3 regions of the Lysinibacillus sp. NPDC092081 genome follow, and region 1 is predicted to be linked to each of the others. Evidence: riboswitches for the same ligand, from Rfam matches in the RefSeq annotation. Region 1 holds a riboswitch; each other region holds the start of a gene.

Region 1 (7,615 bases):
ATCAACAAGCTCTTCCTTTTGAGTTAGAATTTTTTTACGGACATGCTCATCATCCTCAAAATTAGTCGTAATATCTTTAATTTTTGCATCCCGCTCTTTCTCAAGCTTTGTTTTTAAATCCGTTGCATTTACATTAGCAGCTTCTTGAATACGCCCCTCATATTGAGCTTTAATATTATCTATCTGTACTCCTATTGTTCCATAGCGATTACGATGTTCTTCAATTTCGCTTTGTGTCACCACAATTTTACTTTTTAAATCCTCAGCCGTTGGTATATTTAACACTAATGGTCCTAATTCTGACTGAAAATTATCAAGTTCTTGCTGGAAAGTTTCAGATTGAAAATACGACTTTCCAATATATTGATACCCGACTTTTGAGAATGTAAATATACCAAAAATTACCCAAATTAAACATATAAGAGCAAGAAGAGATTTCCAATTTTTTAACATACTTTCAACTCCTCTCTAAAAAATTCTCTCGAGCAATTGTAGCATCCCCGAAGAGCGGGAAGTTACTATCTGATACGCATACACACCAAAATAAATTAGTCCAATAACCCCTGCTACAAACCCTGCAATTGTAGCATACTGCTCTATTTTATTTTTCCATTTTATAGCCAACGCCCCACACCACCTTTAAATAGCGTGGATTTTTCGGATCTGCTTCAATTTTTTCACGTATTTTTCGAATGTGTACAGCCACAATATTTTCTGCATTGTAAGCTTCCTCATTCCACACACGCTCATAAATCTCTCTTATCGAAAATACACGCCCTACATTTTTCATTAATAATTCCGTAATCTTATATTCGATTGGTGTTAATCGAACAGGCTCCCCTTCTAAGATGACTTCCTTTGCATCTTCATCTAATACAAGTCCGTCGATTTCCACCTTTGCTGCTTCATCATTGTACGTCCCAAGTTGTACATAACGTCGCAGCTGTGATTTTACTCGAGCCAACAGCTCTAATGGATGAAAAGGCTTTGTGACGTAATCATCTGCGCCTACAGACAAACCATGAATTTTGTCGCCATCCTCCGCTTTTGCACTAAGCATAATAATTGGGATATTGCGCTCTTCTCTAATTTTAAACGTCGCTGTAATTCCATCCATATTTGGCATCATAATATCTAAAATAATTAAATGTATTTCATTGTCTTCTAATTTTTCGAGTGCCTCTAAGCCGTCAGCAGCTTTAATGACATTGTAGCCTTCATTCTTTAAATAGATTTCAATACCATCACGAATATCTTGATCATCGTCTGTTACAAGAACTGTTAGTTTCGTCATGATATACACCTCGCTCTCAATTAATAGTGTACCTTTTAAATCTTAAAAACCAGTTATTATAAAAATGAAGAATTTCTTAAGGTTTTACCTTCTTTCAGCAGGTGTCCAAACATCCACTGAAATAGAGGAACTCAGTCTAAGAACGCCACGTACTGTGGGCAATGACTGAGTGACCGACATCGTGTCGGCCCTCGTGCAGACCTAAGGACAAAGTCGATTCCAGACGCAATTATGCCGAGGCATAATTGATTGTGACTCATTATCATAACGTAGGGTTGATTTCCGTTCCGACTGGGACAGCCCCTTCCCCATTATTAACGAATTGTCATTACAGTTGCTATTCTCCACACCTTTGTCGGGTGTGATTTCCATAGTATCCATTCTAAAGCACCAGAAAAGACAGGAGCGCTACCAATTTTATAAATGTTCCATAGCTACGCCGGTTAAACGATTTGATGAAAAAAAAAGACCTTGGAATAACGCAATGCTCGTAGCAGCTATACTTGTCCATTTCCATGACCATTTCAGGATACATCATTTATTGCCCCTCGACCGTCACCACTCATTAACATTAATAATACAGATTTATCCAAAATCAAACAATTACCATTTTCCTTTTTCCTTCATTTATATACCCACAGTAGGCTTTCTATTAAAGGGAGGTTATAATAAAAACAGCAAAAGGAGCGAAAATATGTATAAAACAATTGAAGAAACAGCCATCGAACTTGGTATGCCAGAAGATCAAATACTTCGCCTAGTTTACGAGGGCCGTATCCGTTCAGTATACGACGGTGATCAAATACTAATTAATAGCGGACAGTTCAGCACTTATTTTGAGCAGTTAGATCGTATTAAAGAGGAAATTGAAATTTGGCGGAATACTCCTATTCCAGAGGATATCGATGTTAAAGATGAGGATTAAAAAATGCCTATCATTAAACAATTAGCACATTGTTGAATGATAGGCATAATCTATCTAATTATATCGTTACGACAAATCCAGCTCGCTTACCGATAATTTCCGCATAATCCTCAACCATGACACTAGCTGTTGGGTACATACCTGCCCCAGGTCCAATTAGCGTTAATGTGCCAATATAATTTGTATCCAATGCCACAGCATTATTGACATCATCAACTGGATAAAGCGGATGTTCCTTATCCACTAATTGCGGGCCAACCTTTGCGACCACTTTACCATCTGCTAGCTTCTCAACCTCAGCAACGTGGCGGTAACGCAAGCCTTTTTCACACGCTTCTTTTACTTGCTCTGCCGATATACTATCAATGCCAACCACATCAACGTCAGCCCAATCTGGTTGTTCACCAAATGCCAAAGCACTTAAAATCATTAATTTTTTGAAGGCATCTTGGCCTGAGATATCATTATATGGATCTGCCTCTGCATAACCTAAATTTTGCGCCTCTTTTAAAGCAGTTTCGAACGACCAGCCCTGTGAACGCATTTTCGTTAAAATATAGTTGGATGTCCCATTTAAAACACCCTGAATACGACTAACATCATTGACAAGCAAAATATTTTTCATCGTTTTAATAACTGGTACACCGCCAGCAGTCGTTGCCTCAAAGCCTACAAAAACACCGTTTGCTTTTGCAAGATCCTGTAACTCCAAGCCTCGTTTTGCAAACATTACTTTGTTAGCTGTAATGACATGACATTTATGTTCAACAGCGCGCTTTAAATAAGTAAATGCTGGCTCCTCATTGACGATCGCCTCAAAAACAACCTGGATACCTGGTTCTGCTAAGACTTCATCCATACTAGTTGTCATTAAATGCGCTGTCCCTGGTACACGTTCACGGCTAGTGTCTGTAACTAAAATTTTTGCTACTTCTAGCTCAATTCCTAATTTATTTTTAAGCTCTTCACGCTTTTCGTTTAATATATGGTAAATTCCTTGACCTACCGTTCCAAATCCTAATATAGCTGCCTTTATAGTTGCCATTCCTATTCCCTCCAACTTACATTCCGCAGTTTCATTATATTTATTTCGTCTCAGCTTAATTCTTATAGATTTTGAATTGTGCGCCGACTATACAAAGCAGGTCAGTTTGCCGTGTTTCTAACACTTCGTCTTCAGACAGATATTTAGTCATGGCGTTTCACTTTCGCTACAAAAGACATCCTGAATGAAGATACACTGTGAAACAAACAAATTCAAATAATTCAAAAATCAACTTAAAGAAAATTGTAACGTAAATACATACATTGCACAAGAAAAATCTTTCTAGGGTGGACATTTGTTTCCTGTAGACGTGCAAAGGAAATCGTTTTCATTCCTTTTATTATGTGATTTTTCACTTGATCTATAATAATTGAACAAATTTTGACGAATCTTTATCTAAAAAACAAATGCCTTTCTTCTATTATATATGTATGTAAAGACATTCATAAAAATTGTTCTTTTGAAATATATTAATAAAAATTTTTTCTGTATATCTTCATCGTCTAATTTAAAAAGCCCATTCCCTGTAGCAGCAGAGAATGAGCCCAATTATATGAGGGATAATTAACTAGCTTTGGCTAGCAATTTATAACGATATTGTATTAAAGCTTGTTGCACCAATCTTATTTCCTCTTGCGTAAAATTTGGTATTGCATACGTACGTTCAACTAATTGGAATGTGCCGTATTTTAAATAATACTCTGTCGCAGGTAGAGGAATATGACTTGTTCCATAGCCTTCATAAGCTTCGAAAATTTCTTTTACTGTATAGACTTCCTCGTTGACATAAACAACTTCCTTAAAAGCAGAATGTCCAAAGATCTCTTGCCATTTGCACTCAACTGACGCAAGTATGTTTTGAATGGACATGTTGTTCACAAACACATGACCTTCATTTAGCTCATAAATAAGATAAGATGCAATGTTTTGCGCACTATACACATTTCCCATTTAAAACACTCCTTTATCATCAGTTTTGTAGATAAGAGTAGCTACTGGCTGAGCAGCTACTCCTCTTCGTATATATTCAAAAGTGGGGGAGCACTTATGAAACTAAATTAGTTTGAGCATTGATTGAAAACACTTTACCGATCAACAAGTCGGCGCTTTAAATTGGTTCTAGGTTGGTAGCCCTTCGAACACTTTTCTTATTCCCTAGTATAAAACAAGGAATTAAATAAGTCAATAATACTTATAAAATTACTAGGTATTAATTAATTATCAATTATGCCGAGGCATAATTGCGTCCGGAATGGGATGCTTTAGCACCCGCTGAAAGAAGTTAAAATTTCAGTTATTTCACCAAATGAGGTGAGCGGATGATGCAGCAACGTTTGACGCATTACCAAATGAGGCCAATCGGATGAGAAAATACGTAAACGCTACAACATTAGCCAATATGTTTTATTTATTAAGCTTCTACTTTTTGTTGTGAAGCTGTTACTTGTTCAATAGCTTGTTCTAAATCTGCAATAATGTCCTCTACTGCCTCTAGACCGATAGATAAGCGAATGAGCGACTCGGTTACGCCAGTTTGGATTAGCTCTTCAGCTGATAGTTGCTGATGTGTAGTAGATGCAGGATGAATAATTAATGATTTGGCATCCCCTACATTTGCTACGTGCGAGAATAATTTTACACTATCAATTAATTTACGCCCTGCTTCACGTCCACCTTTTATACCGAATGTAAGTACTGAACCGAAGCCGTTTCTCAAATATTTTTTTGCTAAATCATGGGTAGGGAAATTTTCTAAGCCATTGTAATTTACATATTCCACAGATGGGTGGTTTTGCAAATATTCGGCTACCGCTAATGCATTTTCATTGTGTTTAGGAATACGCAAATGAAGCGTTTCTAAACCTTGTAATAAATTAAATGCTGCATCTGCACTTAATGTTGGTCCAAAGTCACGTAGTAATTGCACACGCAGTTTTGTGGCAAATGCAGCCGCTGCTGTGTCAATACCATAACGCAAACCGTGATAAGAAGCATCTGGCTCAGTAAAGCCTGGGAAACGTCCGCGAGTCCAATCAAACTTCCCTGCATCTACCACAACGCCACCCAAAGTTGTACCATGGCCGCCAATCCATTTTGTAGCGGAATGAACAACGATATCTGCACCGTAGTCAATTGGTGTAGAGCCATATGGTGAAGCAAATGTGCTATCAATAATTAATGGCAGGCCGTTTTCATGTGCTATATTAGCTACCGCTTCAATATCTAGTACCTTTAAACTTGGGTTACCGTAAATTTCAGCGAACACCGCTTTTGTTTTATCAGTAATAGCTGCTCGGAAATTATCTGGATTTGTTTCGTCTACAAAAATTGTTTTAATACCATAGTTCGGTAGTGTGTTTGCGAATAAATTATAAGTACCTCCGTATAAAGAGCTAGCTGCGACAATTTCATCACCTGCCCCTGCAAGATTTAAAATTGAAAATGCGATTGCTGCTGCACCAGATGAAAGTGCTACTGCTGCTGTACCGCCTTCTAATAAAGCGACGCGTTTTTCAAAAACATCTACAGTTGGGTTTGTAATTCGTGTGTAAATATTGCCAGCTTCCTCTAAGGCAAACAGACGTTGCGCATGAGCAGTATCTTTAAAAACGAATGCCGTTGAGCGATATACGGGTACTGTACGAGATCCTGTTACCGGGTCTGGCTCTTGGCCACCGTGTAACAGCAATGTTTCTGGTTTAAAATTTGTCATTGTATACCTCCAAATGGTTATTTTTTTACGATGGTACCGGAGATGAGGAGGATTTTTTCAGTAGAAAACAAAAACCCTCTTCAGTTAAGAAGAGGGTTGCGGTTGCAAGTTTTCCTCCCCTTATCTGCCAGATCCAAGTAAGAATCTGTAGGAATTAGCACCTTAGCAAGTTCGTCACTTACTGGTTGCCGGGCATCATAGGGCCTATCCCTCCGCCGCTCTTGATAAGAGTATGAGATTCAATTTCCATCGTTGTTACACAGTATAAACATAGACTTTTTCTCTGTCAATACTAAAATTTTATTTTTTCCGAAACTTCTGTCTGCTTTTTTACGTAATACGAACGCATACACTATTTTAGGTATTTATTATTTTTATCACCATAGTGTGGGTTTATTTCCGTTTCGACTTATATACATGATATACGTTTTAACAAATGTCATCCCTAACTTTTAGTGATGGGACAATTATTTAGAAAGGAGGATTTTTATGATAAAAGCCGTTATCATTTTTCTTCTTGTTGGTTATTTGATTGGCTGTATTCACGGCTCTAAAGTTGCACAGTTTTTATCCGGGGTAGATTTAAAAAAGACTGGTCATGGCAATGCAGGTGCCTCTAATGCGACACTTTCCCTTGGATGGAAATACGGCATATTAGTTGCACTAATCGATATCGGTAAAGGCGTTGTAGCTATAATCGGTGCACATGTCTATTTAGCAGATATAACACAATTAACAGAAGCACAAGTTTGGCTCTTTATCTATATCGTAACTGCTGGCGTCATTCTAGGTCATAATTTCCCATTTTTTATGGGCTTCAATGGCGGTAAAGGAACTGCTTCAATCATAGGAATATTACTTGCGATTGATTGGAAAATTGGCTTATTTGCACTCATTTTATTTGTTATTTTATCTATCACGACGAACTATTTAATTGTCGGTGTACTTGAATTTTATCTCGTTTTTTGTATAGCCACATATTTATGGATTCCTGGAGTTGGCCCAACGATTATAGCCCTATTACTTTTTGGTATAGCCATCATTTTGCATATCGAAAATATTAAGCGACTGATGATAGGAACTGAGCCTAAAGTGACTTCTGCATTCAAAAAGAAAAAATAATATACTTTGGATATTATTGTCTTTTATATGGCCACATATTTTCTCGCAACTGCCCATTATCGCTATAAATAGGGGGTATTTCACATACTAGTTTTTTTACAATAAATAGACAAATTAACTTTCTTAATAAAGTATTTTACTAGCCGATGTTATAGAAAATTGTAATAGAAAGGATGAAAAAGTATGTCTACTTCTGAACAAGCAAAACCGAAACGTAATTTGAAGCCACTATGGATTGCATTAGCGTTCGCATTACTAATCATCATAACTTTTTTACCTAACAACGGCGATTTACCTATAGCTGGTCAACGGGCTTTGGCTATCTTAGCTTTCGCGGTCATCCTATGGGTTACAGAAGCAGTATCCTATCCCGTTAGCTCTGCCATGATTATTGCTCTCGTGACAATCTTACTAGGCTTAGCCCCGTCAATGGAAGATCCCGCGAAAGTGCTAGGAACATCAGATGCATTAAAATTAGCATTAAGCGGATTTAGTAATTCAGCAGTTGCACTAGTA
Region 2 (7,615 bases), on a different contig from region 1:
TTAGTATTCAAGACCTCTGTTGCTTACATCAAAGCCCTAAATATCCGCTCATTATTGAAGATGAAGTAACAGTCGGACATCAAGTAACTTTACATAGCTGTACGATTCGTAAAAAAGCCTTAATAGGTATGGGCTCTATAGTATTAGACGGAGCGGAGATTGGAGAGGGTGCATTCATTGGGGCGGGTAGTCTTGTACCTCCTGGCAAAGTCATTCCTCCAAATAGCTTAGCATTAGGTCGTCCTGCAAAGGTTGTAAGAGAATTAAATGATGAAGATAAGGAAGATATGGAACGCATCATACGTGAATATATAGAAAAAGGACAATACTATAAATCACTTCAAACAGAAAATAAATAGCTATTTCAACAGCTCCACGTTTGCTTGAACAACCGAGCCATACATAATTATGATTAGGAGCTTCTCTTTTTCGATAAAAACAGCAAAAGGGGCTATTAGAATGTTGAGCCCCTTTCTGTAATAGTATTTTAAAATATTTTTTCAGCTCTTCATTACTTTAGCTGAATAGCTTATAAGCCTGCTTTTTCTTTTAATGCATCAGCTTTGTCTGTTTGTTCCCAAGGTACATTTAAGTCTGTACGACCGAAGTGACCATATGCTGCAGTTTGCTTATAAATAGGGCGACGAAGGTTAAGCATTTTAATAATCCCTGCTGGGCGTAGATCAAATAGCTCGCGTACCCATTTTACAATTTCACTTTCCGTAACTTTTCCTGTCCCAAATGTATCAACAGCAATAGATACAGGTTGAGCAACACCAATCGCATAAGCTAGTTGTACTTCAGCTCGTTCTGCTAAACCAGCTGCTACGATATTTTTTGCCACATAGCGTGCTGCATATGCCGCTGAACGGTCTACCTTAGTTGCGTCCTTACCAGAGAAAGCACCTCCACCATGACGTGCATAGCCACCGTATGTATCAACGATGATTTTACGTCCAGTTAGACCAGCATCCCCTTTTGGACCACCAATTACGAATCGGCCAGTTGGGTTGATGAAATATTTAGTATTGGCATCTAGTAATTCACTTGAAACAACTGGAGCAATAACGAATTCTTTTACGTCTGCTTGAATTTGCTCAAGTGTAGCTTCTTCGTCATGCTGTGTTGAAATTACAATCGTATCCACGCGCACTGGTACATTGTTTTCATCATATTCAATCGTTACTTGTGTTTTTCCGTCTGGACGTAAATATGCTAGTTCACCAGATTTACGTACTTCCGTTAAACGACGAGCCAGTTTATGCGCTAAACTAATTGGTAATGGCATAAGCTCTGGCGTTTCGTTACATGCATAACCGAACATTAAGCCTTGGTCACCTGCACCAATTGCTTCAATGTCAGCATCTGTCATAGAGCCTTCACGCGCCTCTAATGCTTGGTCAACACCTTGAGCAATATCAGGTGATTGCTCACCAATAGCAACAAGTACTGCTAGGTTTTCAGCATCAAAGCCATACTTTCCACGTGTATAACCGATTTCTGCTACAGTATCACGAACGATACCTTTAATATCTACATAAGTAGAAGTAGTAATTTCTCCTGCTACTAAAACTAAGCCTGTTGTTACTGTTGTTTCACACGCTACACGCGCGTTTGGATCTTCTACTAAAATAGCATCTAAAATGGCATCCGAGATTTGATCACAAATTTTGTCTGGATGTCCTTCTGTTACACTCTCTGATGTAAACAGTCGACGGTTTGTCATTTGGTTTCCTCCTATTACTTACTGCGAATTAATACGGTACTCATTACCCATGTCAAGTCCGCCCCTATGGATTGGACTCTCAAGCCGTTGTTGCTGTCGTTTTACTTTTGCACAAATATACAGCTGCCGCTCTTAACACGAGGTTTTCGAAAGATCCGTCATTATAATAAGGAAAGGACTATATGCTTACCTTTACATTCGTTTTTAACAATAAAAAAATCCTTTTCTCACGCTTACTTAACATGAGGAAAGGAATAATGACTTCGTAACCTTTCACTCTTATCGTTCAAGGGGCTTTCCCTTGCATCAGGTTGGCACCAGCGCATGTCGTGAAATAGTTCATGCAGGTTGCCGGGTTTCACAGGGCCTGACCCTCCACCAGCTCGGGATAAGAGTATCCGTTCAATATCTCATAATACGTAAAAGGTAGAACGTTGTCAAATATTTTTAGCTTCTTTCAGCGAGTGTCCAAACATCCGCTGAACCTGTGGCATTACCGAAATGACCGACATCGTATCGGCCCTCATGTTGTTGCCGCTACGTTAGCACTGCGCTTTCGCACAATAAACAACTGATGGCCAAAGCACAAAGCCGATTCTGGACGCAATTATGCCAAGGTATAATTGATTGTATTCTTATAAAGAAAGTATGGGATTAAACAAGAAACTAATTTGGATTATGCTGTAATTTGAAACAAAATAATCCCTATTCTCCACCTCACATCATGTGTTAACATATGTGTGACCCCTTTAAAGCACATTTTGTAGCTACAGAACATGTGGTGGATGAATATGATTGTAGCCTCATTTCAGTTGACGACAAACCCCAACTGATAAAAAACCAGCTAAGACTTCACATCCTGTGCGAACCTCATGTTAGTTAAGAGCTTCCAAACGCAATTTTGCTGTGTCGAAAGTGATTGTGTGATCACTTATTATAGGGTAAAAAACATTATCAAAACGAATCAATTTACTTTTTGTCGTTTTCTTGAAAAGTAATAAAATCTGAAAAATAATTTCCGAATTAGTATAGATTATTTAAGCAATTGTGTTATACTATTTTTGAAATTAAGAAAATCTCCCTCGACTCTAGGGAATACTATAAAAAAGGATGGTATTTAATCGATGAATTCAGTAGAAATTGCAAACGAACTGAAGGAATTATTAAGCGGCGGTAACATTAATGTTCAACTTTCAGTACCACAATTAGCTGAAAAGGCTACTTCTCGTGGTGAAGCTATGTTAACAGTAGATGGCGCAGTTCGTGCAGAAACTGGCAAATACACTGGTCGTTCACCTAAAGATAAATATACGGTAGAAGAAGATAGCACAATGGATAAAATTGACTGGGGAAAAGTTAACCGACCAATTTCTTCTGAAGTGTTCGATAACTTATATGTAAAAGTAGTAAAATATTTAAAAGAACGTGACGAATTATTCGTATTCAAAGGCTTTGCTGGTGCTGACAAAGATTCGCAATTAAGCATCCAAGTAATCAATGAATATGCTTGGCACAATCTTTTCGCTCATCAATTATTTATCCGTCCAACTAAAGAAGAATTAGCTTCTCATGTTGCTGACTTCACAGTTATTTCAGCTCCTAACTTTAAAGCAGACCCTGCTGTTGATGGCACTGCTTCTGAAACATTCATCATTGTATCACTTGAAAAGAAAATTATCCTAATCGGTGGTACTGAATACGCTGGTGAAATCAAAAAATCTATTTTCGGTATTATGAACTACTTATTACCACAACAAGGCATCCTTTCAATGCACTGCTCAGCAAACGTTGGTGAAGCTGGTGATGTTGCATTATTCTTCGGTTTATCTGGTACTGGTAAAACTACTTTATCAGCTGATCCTGATCGTAAGCTTATCGGTGACGATGAACATGGTTGGTCTGATAACGGTGTATTCAACATTGAGGGCGGTTGCTATGCAAAAACAATTAACCTTTCTGCTGAAAAAGAACCAGAAATCTACAACGCAATCCGCTTCGGTTCTGTTCTAGAAAACGTAGCTGTTGATCCAGAAACTCGAGTTTGTAACTATGATGATGGTTCATTAACAGAAAATACACGTGTAGCTTATCCAATTCAATACATTGAAAATATTGTTGATCCATCTGTTGCAGGTCACCCAAAAACAATCATCTTCTTAACAGCTGATGCATTTGGTGTATTACCTCCAATCAGTAAATTAACAAAAGAGCAAGCAATGTACCACTTCCTAAGCGGTTTCACATCTAAACTTGCTGGTACAGAACGTGGTGTTACAGAACCAGAACCAGTATTCTCAACTTGCTTCGGTTCTCCATTCCTTCCACTTCCAGCAACACTTTATGCTGAAATGTTAGGTCAAAAAATTGACGAGCACAGTGCACAGGTATTCTTAGTGAACACTGGTTGGACTGGTGGAGAATATGGTACTGGTAGCCGTATGAAGCTTTCTTACACTCGTGCAATGGTACGTGCTGCAATTGACGGCAAATTAGCTAATGTTGAAACAATTCAAGATTCAGTATTCGGTTTAAACATTCCAACTTCTATTGAAGGTGTACCAACAGAAGTGCTTAATCCTCGTGATGCATGGACAGACAAAGCTGCTTATGATGCTAAAGCTGCTGAACTTGCTGGTTTATTCAACAAAAACTTCGAGAAATTCTCAAATGTTTCTGAAGCTATCACTAAACTTGGTGGTCCATTAAAATAATTTACTAAGCAAAGGGAACGATTTAAAAGTCGTTCCCTTTTTTGTGTTGAAAAACAAAATGGTCCAGGAAATCTTTGAGAATGTTTTGGAGCTTTAATTTCCATTCCATGTTACTCGCTTTCCTGTGAACGAGCATCGGGCCGATTCCTCAGCTTTGTTGTTGTTGCTGTCGCTTCGCTTTCGGAAGAAAAACTGTGGCTGAAGTTTTGTTTTATTACTATAAATTAGGGTGACATGCCAGAAGATACATGCTAAGTGACCTGGTTGATTGGAGTGGAGACTGAGCGACTCCTTAGGAATTAGCAATAGAGGAACGAAGGCTAAAACCATCACATCCTGTGATAACGCCTTCGTGACCAACATCGTGTTGGCCCAAGCTACTCATCGGACGCCCCCAGGAAGCTTTGCTCTGCGCGAAAGCGTAGCGGCAGCGGCAAAGCGCTCAGTCGGAACGGAAATCAACCCCCTCGTTTTGCCGAAGAGCCATACTTTATTTAATAAAACACCTTAATTTCATTGACATAATAGCATTTCAACAACATGCAAAAGAAACGATTAGGGTCGTTCCCTTTTTTTATATTCCCCTATTTAAGAGAATTCTACTTTTCATATTAGTAACTTTGTGTATAATTCATAATAGTAGTTTTAGGGGGATATATATGAAAAGAAAATATAAAGTGATTATTACCATGGTCAGTCTTCTATTAGTATTGTTTGTTGTGGCTGGATTTTTTGCAGGGAATTATTTCTATAACTTCGCCTTAAATCCTAATACTGATAAATCAGCTGTGTTTAACTCTCCGCACAATTCTATTACTGTTAGTCCTAAGGATGCTAAAGAAAAAGAAGAGAGTGAGAAGTGGTTTAAAGAGAATTATGAGGACTCTTATATACAGTCTTTCGATGATTTGAAATTACATGCCTATACGCTTAAAAATACAAACGAAACAAATAAATGGGCAATTGTTTTCCATGGATATTCATCTGATGGCTCACAAATGACCAAGTACGCTAAGCATTTTTATGATACAGGCTACAATGTTCTCGTACCGGATGCAAGGGCTCATGGAAAAAGTGAGGGTGACTATATTGGTATGGGTTGGCATGATCGACTTGATGTAGTCTCTTGGATTAATAATGTTATCAGTTCTGATAACAACGCTGAAATTGTTTTGTATGGTGTTTCCATGGGAGGTGCTACAGTGATGATGGCCTCAGGAGAGGATTTACCTGGCAATGTTAAGGCTATTATTGAGGATTGTGGTTATTCCTCAGTTTGGAATGAATTCTCCTATCAATTGCAAGCAATTTTTAATTTACCTGAATTTCCCATCATGCAATTTTCTTCATTTGTTACGAAGTTAAGAGCTAACTATACGCTTGGTGAAGCTGATACTGTCAAGCAAGTAGCAAAATCGAAAACACCGATGCTATTCATTCATGGAAGTAATGATACATTTGTTCCATCTGATATGCTAAATGAAGTATATGAGGCTGCCAATGTACCGAAGGAGAAATTTATTGTTGAGGGTGCTGGACATAGTGGTGCAGAAAGCGTTGCTGGAGACGCTTATTGGGAAATTATTAATAACTTTTTAGCAAAATATATAGAGTAAATGTCCTTTTCTACCGTTCAGGTGCCTGCCATAAAGCACCTGAACGGTTTTTTGGTCTACCTGATCAGTTTTTCACTTGGCCCGAGCAGTTCTTCGAGCTACCTGTACAGTTTTTCAAACAAAAAACACCATCTTGAAAAAGAGTTAATCAAAATGGAGTAAACTCTCTAAATGAAGTTTGTATAATTCCCCTGCAATTTTTAGAAATAAATGCTTTGGAAACCTTGAAGTATTTGTAAATCAATTTCATCTGCTTTTGTCCTTTGAATGATAAAATCTAATCCATTTTTTGTGTTATCTGCAAATTTAGGCAATGCTACAAGAGCATCTGTTAAAGGTTTGTTGAAGTTGTCCCAATGTATTGGAATAATAAGTTTCGGTTGTACTTTCCGCACAGTTTGCTCATAATACATGTTTTGAAAATTTTGATCTTGAGCTCCTAATACTCCTATTCCTAAAAATAAAACATCAGCTTGAATGTCATCTAATGCTCCTTCTATATAGTTAGTACTTGGCTTAACAAAGAATGTTTTATTATTATGCGTAATCAAGAAATCGTATGAAGAATCTTCATGATAATCTAGGGCTTTTGCTGGTTGTTTAAGTGGTTCTTGTATTTTCTCTCCTTCATCAAAGGTTGGTGAATGTTTTGATTGAAGGACAGTGACAGTAAAATCATCAAACTGCATAGCCGTATTTACTTCGTATACAGACATCTGTTTCATATTTATACCGTTTCCAAGTCCTATATTAATTGCTGATTCTGAACCATATACATGCGTCCCAGTTTGTTTAGCGATATAAGCTAAATCTAGCGCATGATCATAATGTGTATGAGAGATAAACAACCTCTGAAGCTTATTATTATCTATTCCTATTTTCTTAAAGGCATTATTTACAGTATCTGCATCCGTTTTCACAGTGCTGAAAGGCAACATTTTTAATAAGGGTGGCCTAGAAATACCATCAATCAATAATTGCGGGTTGCCATCATCAAATAATAAAGATGATGTTCCTAAAAACGTGACCTTTATCTCACCTTGATTCAATGCTTTTTGCTTTGTTTCCGGAGCGTAGTATTCCTTGTATTGTTGAATATCTGCTGAAGGTGTTAAAAACTTATAATAAACAAAAGTGGAAGCGATTATCATCAATACTAATCCTACAATTATAATCTTGCGTCTTTTACTTATTATGTATTTCAAACAATACTCTCCTCTCAAAACATACTATTTTATTGACGTTTCATCCACTCGCAAAGTGCATGTACTATTGCTCTATTTTTGGCCGGTGGATACTGATGAGCATAGCGAAGATCATACCATGTTTCATATGTTTTATTAGCATCCTTTAAATAAAATTCTAACTGTCTTGCGTGTTCAATATCTACATTTTCATCACGATAGCCATGAATAATAAGTACTGGAGCTGTAATGTGTTCTACCTCAAAAAGTGGTGTTCGAGCATCATAAGCCTCTGGTACACGATTAGGCGTCCCTCCAATGACACGCTTCATCATCCTGCGCATATCTGTCCGCTCCCAATATGTAGCTGTTGCATCA
Region 3 (7,615 bases), on a different contig from region 1:
TGCAATAGCTTTTATGTTTACAGGGCTAACATTAGCAACTGTCACTGGTGTCCCGCTAGGAACTTTTATTGGACAAGTAACAGACTGGCGAATGTCGTTCATTTTCATTGTTATAATTGGTATTATCGGGTTAATTAGTAATGCTCTCCTTGTGCCTAGTCAGTTATCTAAAGGCAATCCAATATCTATTCGCGATATTGGGAAAGTATTAGGGAACATACAAATGCTACTAATTCTCTTTATTACTGCAATCGGATACGGCGGCGTGTTTGTAGTATACACATATGTTTCCCCTATATTAGAGCAATATATGGGCTACTCACCTCAAGCAATTGTCATTATCTTAGTTGTATTCGGTATTTGTGTTGCTATCGGTAATACATTGGGTGGTCATTTTGCTAACAATAATCCATTACGTTCTATCTTTATTATCTTTATCGGCTTAGCATTAGCACTACTCGGCATCGGCTTCTTTTTAGAATCATCAATCATTGGATTAATGATGGTCTTTATGATGGGGTTATTTATGTTTATGAATGTACCGGGATTACAGCTTTATGCCGTTCAGCTTTCAGAAAAATATGTACCATCAGCTATTTCAATGGCCTCAGCATTAAATATTTCGGCCTTTAACATTGGCATTTTTCTAGGATCATACATCGGAGGGTTTATCGTTCGCTACCAATCATTAGCTTATACTCCTATATACGGTTTCGGTATGGTGATGCTTGCCGCAGCTACTACGTTCCTATGGTTAATCTTTGATAAAAACAAACTTTGAAGATTCATCGGAACAATTTTAGCTTTTATCAACTACGGCGACTCCTTGGGGATCAGTCACAGATGATACCCTTCATCGGATGCCCCCAGGAAAGCGCCCAATCAGCCATTAACACCGAAAGTCTTTCTTGTACATAAGATACTGTATCAGCTATAGGATAGGAGGAATTTAGTTGTATTACAATCCTTATCCGTATTTTGTCTATCCTAATTTTTATCCAACATGGGTAATGGCAAATCAACCAACTACTCAACAACCTTCTAGACATCTAGCAATGCCGACAAACCCAACGAATAGAAGTCCATTTCCAATCGTCAATACAAATAAATTGAAAACTTCCGCAAAACGTATCAAGGTTATTATGCAGCAAGCACAATTACTTACGGATAAAATTGATGAATCCGAGCAATTTGCACATGATCTTATGAACGCTGCACAACAATCAAATAAAACAGAAGTTGAAAAGTTAATTGCGTCAGCAGGCATTACTGTAAAATTCGAAACAAACTATACACCAGATGGATTTCGTATAACATTTACTGAAAGTAGCTGCTGTAAGCTAACATTAATTTTGGGTTGGTGAAGTTTAACTGAAGAATTGGCCCTATAAAGCAGGGCCTCTTTCAGATTTATTGACCGTAAAGAAACCTCTCCCAAAACTCGTATAAAAATGCATCTAAAGTTCGAGGCTTTTTCCCTAGCAAACGATGAACAGTGTCTGTCGGTTTCTCTGGTATCGCTACAGACATTGTCTGAATCTCTACAATATGACTTGCCAGCCAAGAAGGCATTCGATCACATTCTATTAAATTTTGCCGTAATATATCTGGATTCATATCAATATAGCGGATTGGGCGATTAAGAAGTGTAGATATTTTTTCTGCTATTTCTGCATAACTAAACATCTCTTCACCTGTAAGTGTATATATTTGTCCAGCCAAATTCTTGTTCATTAAAACTTCTACTGCAACATCTGCAATATCTCTGCAATCAATAAAATTACATTGTGCTTCTTTCATGCAACCCAAAAACGTCCCTTGTGAAGAAATTGTTGGCGCCAATCGCAGTAGGTTTTGCATAAATGCATATGGACGTAAAATAGTATATTGTAAATTAGATTCTATTAATGTTTGTTCAATTTCTTGATGCCAAAGCGCTACAGTTACCGGACTAATTTCCTGATACAGTGGACTAGATATTTTCACAATGTGCTTAATACCAACTTCTGTAGCTTTGCGAACAATTGATTTTTCAATTTCAACTTGTTCAGGACTATTAGATAGCGCCAGAAAAAGTTGGCTAGCCCCAGTGAGTGCACGGTGTAACGAATTCAGATCGGAGATATCTTCTGATACAAACTCAATGCTAGAAGAATCTAAATCTCTAACTTCATTTATTAACTTTTCAGGATTTCTACTAACTGCTCGTGTAGGCACCCCCCGCTCCATTAAACGTTTTACTAACTCACTACCAATTGCTCCTGTTGCTCCAATAACCACTATCATTTTTTATCTCCTCCATTTTGAACATTATTATGAATGACACACTTCCATCTCCACGCTACTAGTGTACAAGCGATTGTTGCAGATAGAGGTAAGTCAATCCAAACAAAATTTAAAGCACTAATTTGCTGACTCTGAATAAAAAACTCTAATAAACCAAATAATATACTGGCAGCTATTAGACCGAATAAAAATCCTATGACAGAAAATAAGCCTACCACTCTAGTTTTGTGCTCAAACACAATCCAACTTCTAAAATTCCCACGCTTTTGTAACCATAATCCGATTAGCAAAGCAAACAGTGCTGAAGCCCCTCCAATAGTGGTACAAGCTCTTATAGATAATGCAACATCACTAGTAAATAGCCCACCAATACCAGCCATGATGGAAGGCATCACATACGCTAACAATACTTCTTGCCAAAGAACGAAAGCTTTTTGACCATTATCAGAAGCATTTTTGCAATGAATGTTCTCCACTCCATTAACAGATTTCATTGTTTATATAAAACCTCCTTTTTTCACCCAACAATATAATTAGGCACCTAACTATATTGCAGAAAGGAAAGCTAGCTTTTTCTAGCTAACCTTTCAACAGCACCTCTATTTGTTTAAACTATCTTCATTTACTACAATTCCTTGTGTAATTCTATCTAACAAATCAAGGAATACTTTACGCTCTTCGATACTTAATAAGCTAACTATTGATTCCAACCAGGCAAAATGCTCCGGAGCCATTTCTATAAGTTTCTCTCTCCCCTTCTCAGTTAGAGTTACTAATTTTAGACGGCCATCTTCGGGGCTTAATCGTCGAGAAACTAGGCCATCTCTTTTTAAAATATCAATAAGGCCTGTAACCGTAGCTCTTGTAATTCCAAGATGCTCTGCCAATTGTGAAGGTAATTCCTCCCCTCCATGGTCTTCAAGATCTGCTAATAATCGATAACGTCCTGTAGATAAATCAAATTTAGAGAAATGGTTCTCTGCAGCATTTCCAAGCATAGCTCCAGCTGCCATCAATCTAGATGCGACAAGTATAGACTGTGCATCAACATCTAGTTGATAGCGTTCTATTTGACGCTTAGATTGGATAAACGAAGGAACTGCATTCATATCATTCACTTTATTTTTATCATTAATCATGAGAATAGTATGGCACCTAACTACTTTTGTGTCAAATAATCTTTTATTTTTTTCCCGTATAGTTACATGTAGAGATATAAAAGCTAGCGTCATTATAAAAATTTTTACAACCGGAGTTTTTAACCTTGTATCCCTATTGAACTTGTAAACTATAAACAAATATGTTAAAGTGTTCGTAAACATTATTTCTGAAAATTCTTATATCGCATTTTCTTATCAAGAGAGACAGAGGGATTGGCCCTATGAAGTCTCAGCAACCAGCCTATAGGTATGGTGCTAATTCCAATTGGCAAAAATTTAGCCTTGAAGATGAGAAGACTTACTTCAGTTGCTTTGCACAAGAGTCCTCTTCTTTAAGGAGGACTCTTTTTTATTGTTGCATTCAAAATAATTAAAAGAAAGCAGGGAACTACTATGGCAAACGAACTTTTACAAGCGATTCAACTATTAAAATCAAAAGAATGGGTAGATTTAACACATACATTTGGTCCAAATTCTCCACATTTCTTTATGTTGGATGATGCAAAATTTGAAACATTATTTTCGCACGATGATGGCTTCTTTGCACAGCAATTCACTTTCACTGGGCAATACGGAACACATATCGACCCACCTATCCATTTTGTGCGAGATACACGCTATTTAGAAGATTTGGATCTAAAAGAACTAGTGCTACCACTAATCGTTATTGATAAATCGAAGGAAGCTGAAATTAATAACGATTACTCGTTAAGTGTTCAAGATATTCTTGACTTTGAAGCTGAATATGGAGAAATTGAAGCAGGTACCTTTGTTGCGCTGCGTACCGATTGGAGTAAACGTTGGCCAGATAAGGAGTCTTTCAGCAACAAGGACGCTGATGGTAATAATCATATTCCTGGCTGGGGATTAGAATCGTTACAATTTTTATTCAACGAACGAAAAGTGAGTGCTATTGGCCACGAAACTTTTGATACAGATTCAGCAGCTGATTTTCGTAAAAATGGTAAATTAGACAGCGAATATTTTGTGCTAGAGCAAGATACTTACCAAATTGAGCTTATGACAAATTTAGATAAGTTACCTCCAAAAGGCGCTGCTATATTCAATATTGTGCCAAAGCCTGAAAAAGCATCTGGATTCCCTGTCCGTTCATTTGCAATATTACCTTAATATAGCAACAGGTCTGATTCAATAAATATTGAATCAGACCTTTCTTAATTTAAAATTTATTTAGATGAATTCTTTCTTTTGAAAACAAAATAAACGATCAACATAATTATGATGAACAATACTATGAGATAAATACTGTAGCGGGATAAATATAACCCAACATAATGCCATTTCTCTCCAAGTACCTTCCCTAAGGTAATAAAAGTAAATGTCCATATAGTTGCTCCCGTATAAGCAAAGAAAGCAAATTTTTTATAAGGATAATTATTAATAGCCGCAATATATGCTGTAAGATGACGCACACCAGGAATAAAATATCCTATTAATAATAATCCCGGCCCTATTTTTGCAAACAACTTTTTAGTAAAATCAATTCTCTGCTCAGTAATATGAATTTTCGAACCGTATTTTTGCAATAAAGGTAGTCCGAATCTATAGCCTATATAGTAGCTCAGGGTAATTCCCCCTGCCGCACCTACGATAGCGCTGATTAAAGCTGGGATATGTGCGAGAGTTTCGCGATAAACGCTATACCCTACATATGTTAAAAATATCTCATCTGGAAGTGGCAGCCCAACAATCCCTCCAACTAGGATAAGAATGATGCCAAAATATCCGTAATGTTCAATAAGAGATTGCACGTGATGCGCCATAAATCCATCCCACCTAAAGCGTAATAATTTTTAATAGTTAGCTTTATAATAACTCAAAGGAGACAACATTATGAGTATTAAGGATTTAATACAGTTTTCTCCACTAAATTACTTGTAACTCACGTAGAGCATAATCAATACCATCCTCAGCTGATTTCTTTGTTACATAATCAGCGACATTTTTTAATGCTTCGCTACCATTGCCCATTGCAATACCAAAGCCAACCTGCTCCAGCATGTCAATATCATTATCTCCATCACCAAAAGCAAGTGCTTCCTCAGGACTCAAGTCGAAATAATCTAGTACAGCCTGGACAGCAATAGATTTGGAAACATCATGTTGCAAAACATTTGTAATGTAAGGATGCCACCTTTTAAATAATAGATGAGGAAATTTTGAAGTATACTTTTTCTCTATATCCTCATCACCATATAAACACATTAAATAAACCTCTTGCGCTAAAATATCTTCATTAATATCAGGGAACTCTAGCAAAGATAATGTTTCTTGCATAGCTTTTAATGTCTTTTCTTCTTGGACGTTATTCATTGACAATTGTTCTGTAAAAAACGATAGACTTTGTTTATTTTCATCAGCAAAAGCCTTAACTACCTGGACAATTTCTTTAGCAACAGGTATTTTATGTATTACTTGATCTTGATGCTTAACATAAGCACCATTAGCTGTAATAAACGTTTCTATGCCTATACTTCTTAAATCCTGGCACATTGATAATGGTCTTCCTGTAGCAGCAACAATATGAATCCCTTTGTTTTTCAATTGCTCAATAGCGTTCCTTGTACTCTCTTCAATACGACCATCTTCATAATTAACAAGCGTCCCATCTACGTCAAAAAATACAATTTTATAATCCATCGTTCGCTCCTTATCGTTTTACATAATTTCATTAGGTATATCCATTAGAGAAACATCATAAAGCTTGGGTTGACTCCTTTTTATCGGTAAACAACAATCAAATATTTCCCTAGTCAATATACTTGTAATTTTACATTAAGTAACATCTTTATATCAAAATTAATTATAGGTATTATTACCTATAAAAATAACTTTATAATACGAAAATCAGTAGCCATTTAATTAAACAATTGTACGTATTTTGACAAACTAAAACAAATGTATAACTTCCTTCACCTACACCGATAAATACTATTACAGGTACATATCGATATTTCAAATAACTAAGAAAGTATTGAACATTTTTATTTTAATAATTCCAAAGGAGTATACCAAAGAACATAGAATTGTTAAAATAAAAGAAATTAAATTAAATATATTGAACGATATTATCCATCGTATAAATAGAACAAAAGAAATATATCCACATTCATCCCATCACCGTCAAAGGTGGGAGTCTTCTACTGAATGAAGATAATTATTTGGATGTAAAGGAGTTGATTCTTATGGCATTTAATATTTACTACTATGAAAGTAGTGTGGATTGCAAGTTTTGCAAAAAGCATTTTACCACATATAAAGTACGCCCTAATCGATATAAAGTTATCGAAGAACAAACGGACTTCATGCCAGTTTATGAGGGTTTAAACCCGTTATTGTATGAGGTTGCCGTTTGTCCACATTGTGGCTATGCTTACCACAAATCTATGACAAGAACATACGGTCCTTTCTTGCTTCTTATTGATGAACTGTACATAAAAGAGCTACAAAAACCAATGGATATGTGCAAGGAACGTACGATCGATGATGCCATTGTAAGCTTTAAATTAGCTTATCTTGTATCAAGAGCCTCAATGGAAGAGTCACTTCTTATGGCCAATTTCGCGTTAAAAATAGCCTGGCTATATCGCTTAAAAAATGATGATGAATCGGAAATGCGCTACCTTTTTGCTGCAAGGGACTTTTACAGCAAATCTTTTGCATCCAATCAAGAGGGCGGAGAGAGAATTCAATTTTTACATGCAGAATTAAGCCTTCGACTCGGAGATATTGCTGAGGCGAAAAAAGGATTCTCTCGACTAATAGCAGATCGAAATGTTTCCAATAAATATCGAAAACTAGCACGAAATCGCTGGGAAAACTATAAATATGACGAGCAACCTAACAACGCAAATGAAAATATAGAAGAAGTCATCAATTGAAGTAAACGAGGAGAGTAATCAACATGCAGCTATTTACTAAAAGGATTGATGTGAGAGAAGAAGATATTTTTTCAGAACTACATCATTTTTTACTGAGGAAAAATAATCGCTATTTAACGAATGATGAAGTAGTTGCATTAACTGGAATTTCATCAGAGCTACTTTATAAATGGGTAAAAGCAGGAAAATTGAAAAAATCGATTTTCCCTAATTTAGGTGCACCTTGTGAACGCTGTGGACAAGTTACCCAGGAAAAAATCTGTGTTA

The links. A riboswitch is a leader RNA that binds a small molecule or an ion and turns the genes downstream of it on or off. The one in region 1 is predicted to bind S-adenosylmethionine.
Region 2: linked by a shared signal. The riboswitch ahead of metK (methionine adenosyltransferase) and the one ahead of ACIQLB_RS23610 (O-acetylhomoserine aminocarboxypropyltransferase/cysteine synthase family protein) in region 1 are both predicted to bind S-adenosylmethionine.
Region 3: linked by a shared signal. The riboswitch ahead of ACIQLB_RS10895 (cyclase family protein) and the one ahead of ACIQLB_RS23610 (O-acetylhomoserine aminocarboxypropyltransferase/cysteine synthase family protein) in region 1 are both predicted to bind S-adenosylmethionine.

What each region holds. Positions count from the first base shown of each region.
Region 1 is NZ_JBIVRU010000030.1:4,658-12,272, reverse strand. It holds gene ACIQLB_RS23635 (sensor histidine kinase) at 1-453, opposite strand, end outside; gene ACIQLB_RS23630 (response regulator transcription factor) at 602-1,294, opposite strand; gene ACIQLB_RS23625 (MerR family transcriptional regulator) at 1,989-2,219, shown strand; gene ACIQLB_RS23620 (homoserine dehydrogenase) at 2,278-3,264, opposite strand; gene ACIQLB_RS23615 (hypothetical protein) at 3,829-4,215, opposite strand; gene ACIQLB_RS23610 (O-acetylhomoserine aminocarboxypropyltransferase/cysteine synthase family protein) at 4,676-5,977, opposite strand; SAM riboswitch class I at 6,095-6,208, opposite strand; gene ACIQLB_RS23605 (glycerol-3-phosphate acyltransferase) at 6,467-7,099, shown strand; gene ACIQLB_RS23600 (DASS family sodium-coupled anion symporter) at 7,283-7,615, shown strand, end outside.
Region 2 is NZ_JBIVRU010000002.1:22,026-29,640, reverse strand. It holds gene ACIQLB_RS05010 (gamma carbonic anhydrase) at 1-359, shown strand, start outside; gene metK (methionine adenosyltransferase) at 530-1,726, opposite strand; SAM riboswitch class I at 2,003-2,121, opposite strand; gene pckA (phosphoenolpyruvate carboxykinase (ATP)) at 2,851-4,437, shown strand; gene ACIQLB_RS04995 (alpha/beta hydrolase) at 5,097-6,053, shown strand; gene ACIQLB_RS04990 (MBL fold metallo-hydrolase) at 6,254-7,204, opposite strand; gene ACIQLB_RS04985 (alpha/beta hydrolase family protein) at 7,288-7,615, opposite strand, start outside.
Region 3 is NZ_JBIVRU010000005.1:128,123-135,737, forward strand. It holds gene ACIQLB_RS10870 (MFS transporter) at 1-781, shown strand, start outside; gene ACIQLB_RS10875 (YuzC family spore coat inner layer protein) at 954-1,364, shown strand; gene ACIQLB_RS10880 (SDR family NAD(P)-dependent oxidoreductase) at 1,411-2,286, opposite strand; gene ACIQLB_RS10885 (hypothetical protein) at 2,283-2,780, opposite strand; gene ACIQLB_RS10890 (MarR family winged helix-turn-helix transcriptional regulator) at 2,886-3,425, opposite strand; SAM riboswitch class I at 3,636-3,741, shown strand; gene ACIQLB_RS10895 (cyclase family protein) at 3,840-4,577, shown strand; gene ACIQLB_RS10900 (DedA family protein) at 4,634-5,230, opposite strand; gene ACIQLB_RS10905 (Cof-type HAD-IIB family hydrolase) at 5,334-6,107, opposite strand; gene ACIQLB_RS10910 (DUF2225 domain-containing protein) at 6,653-7,348, shown strand; gene ACIQLB_RS10915 (hypothetical protein) at 7,372-7,615, shown strand, end outside.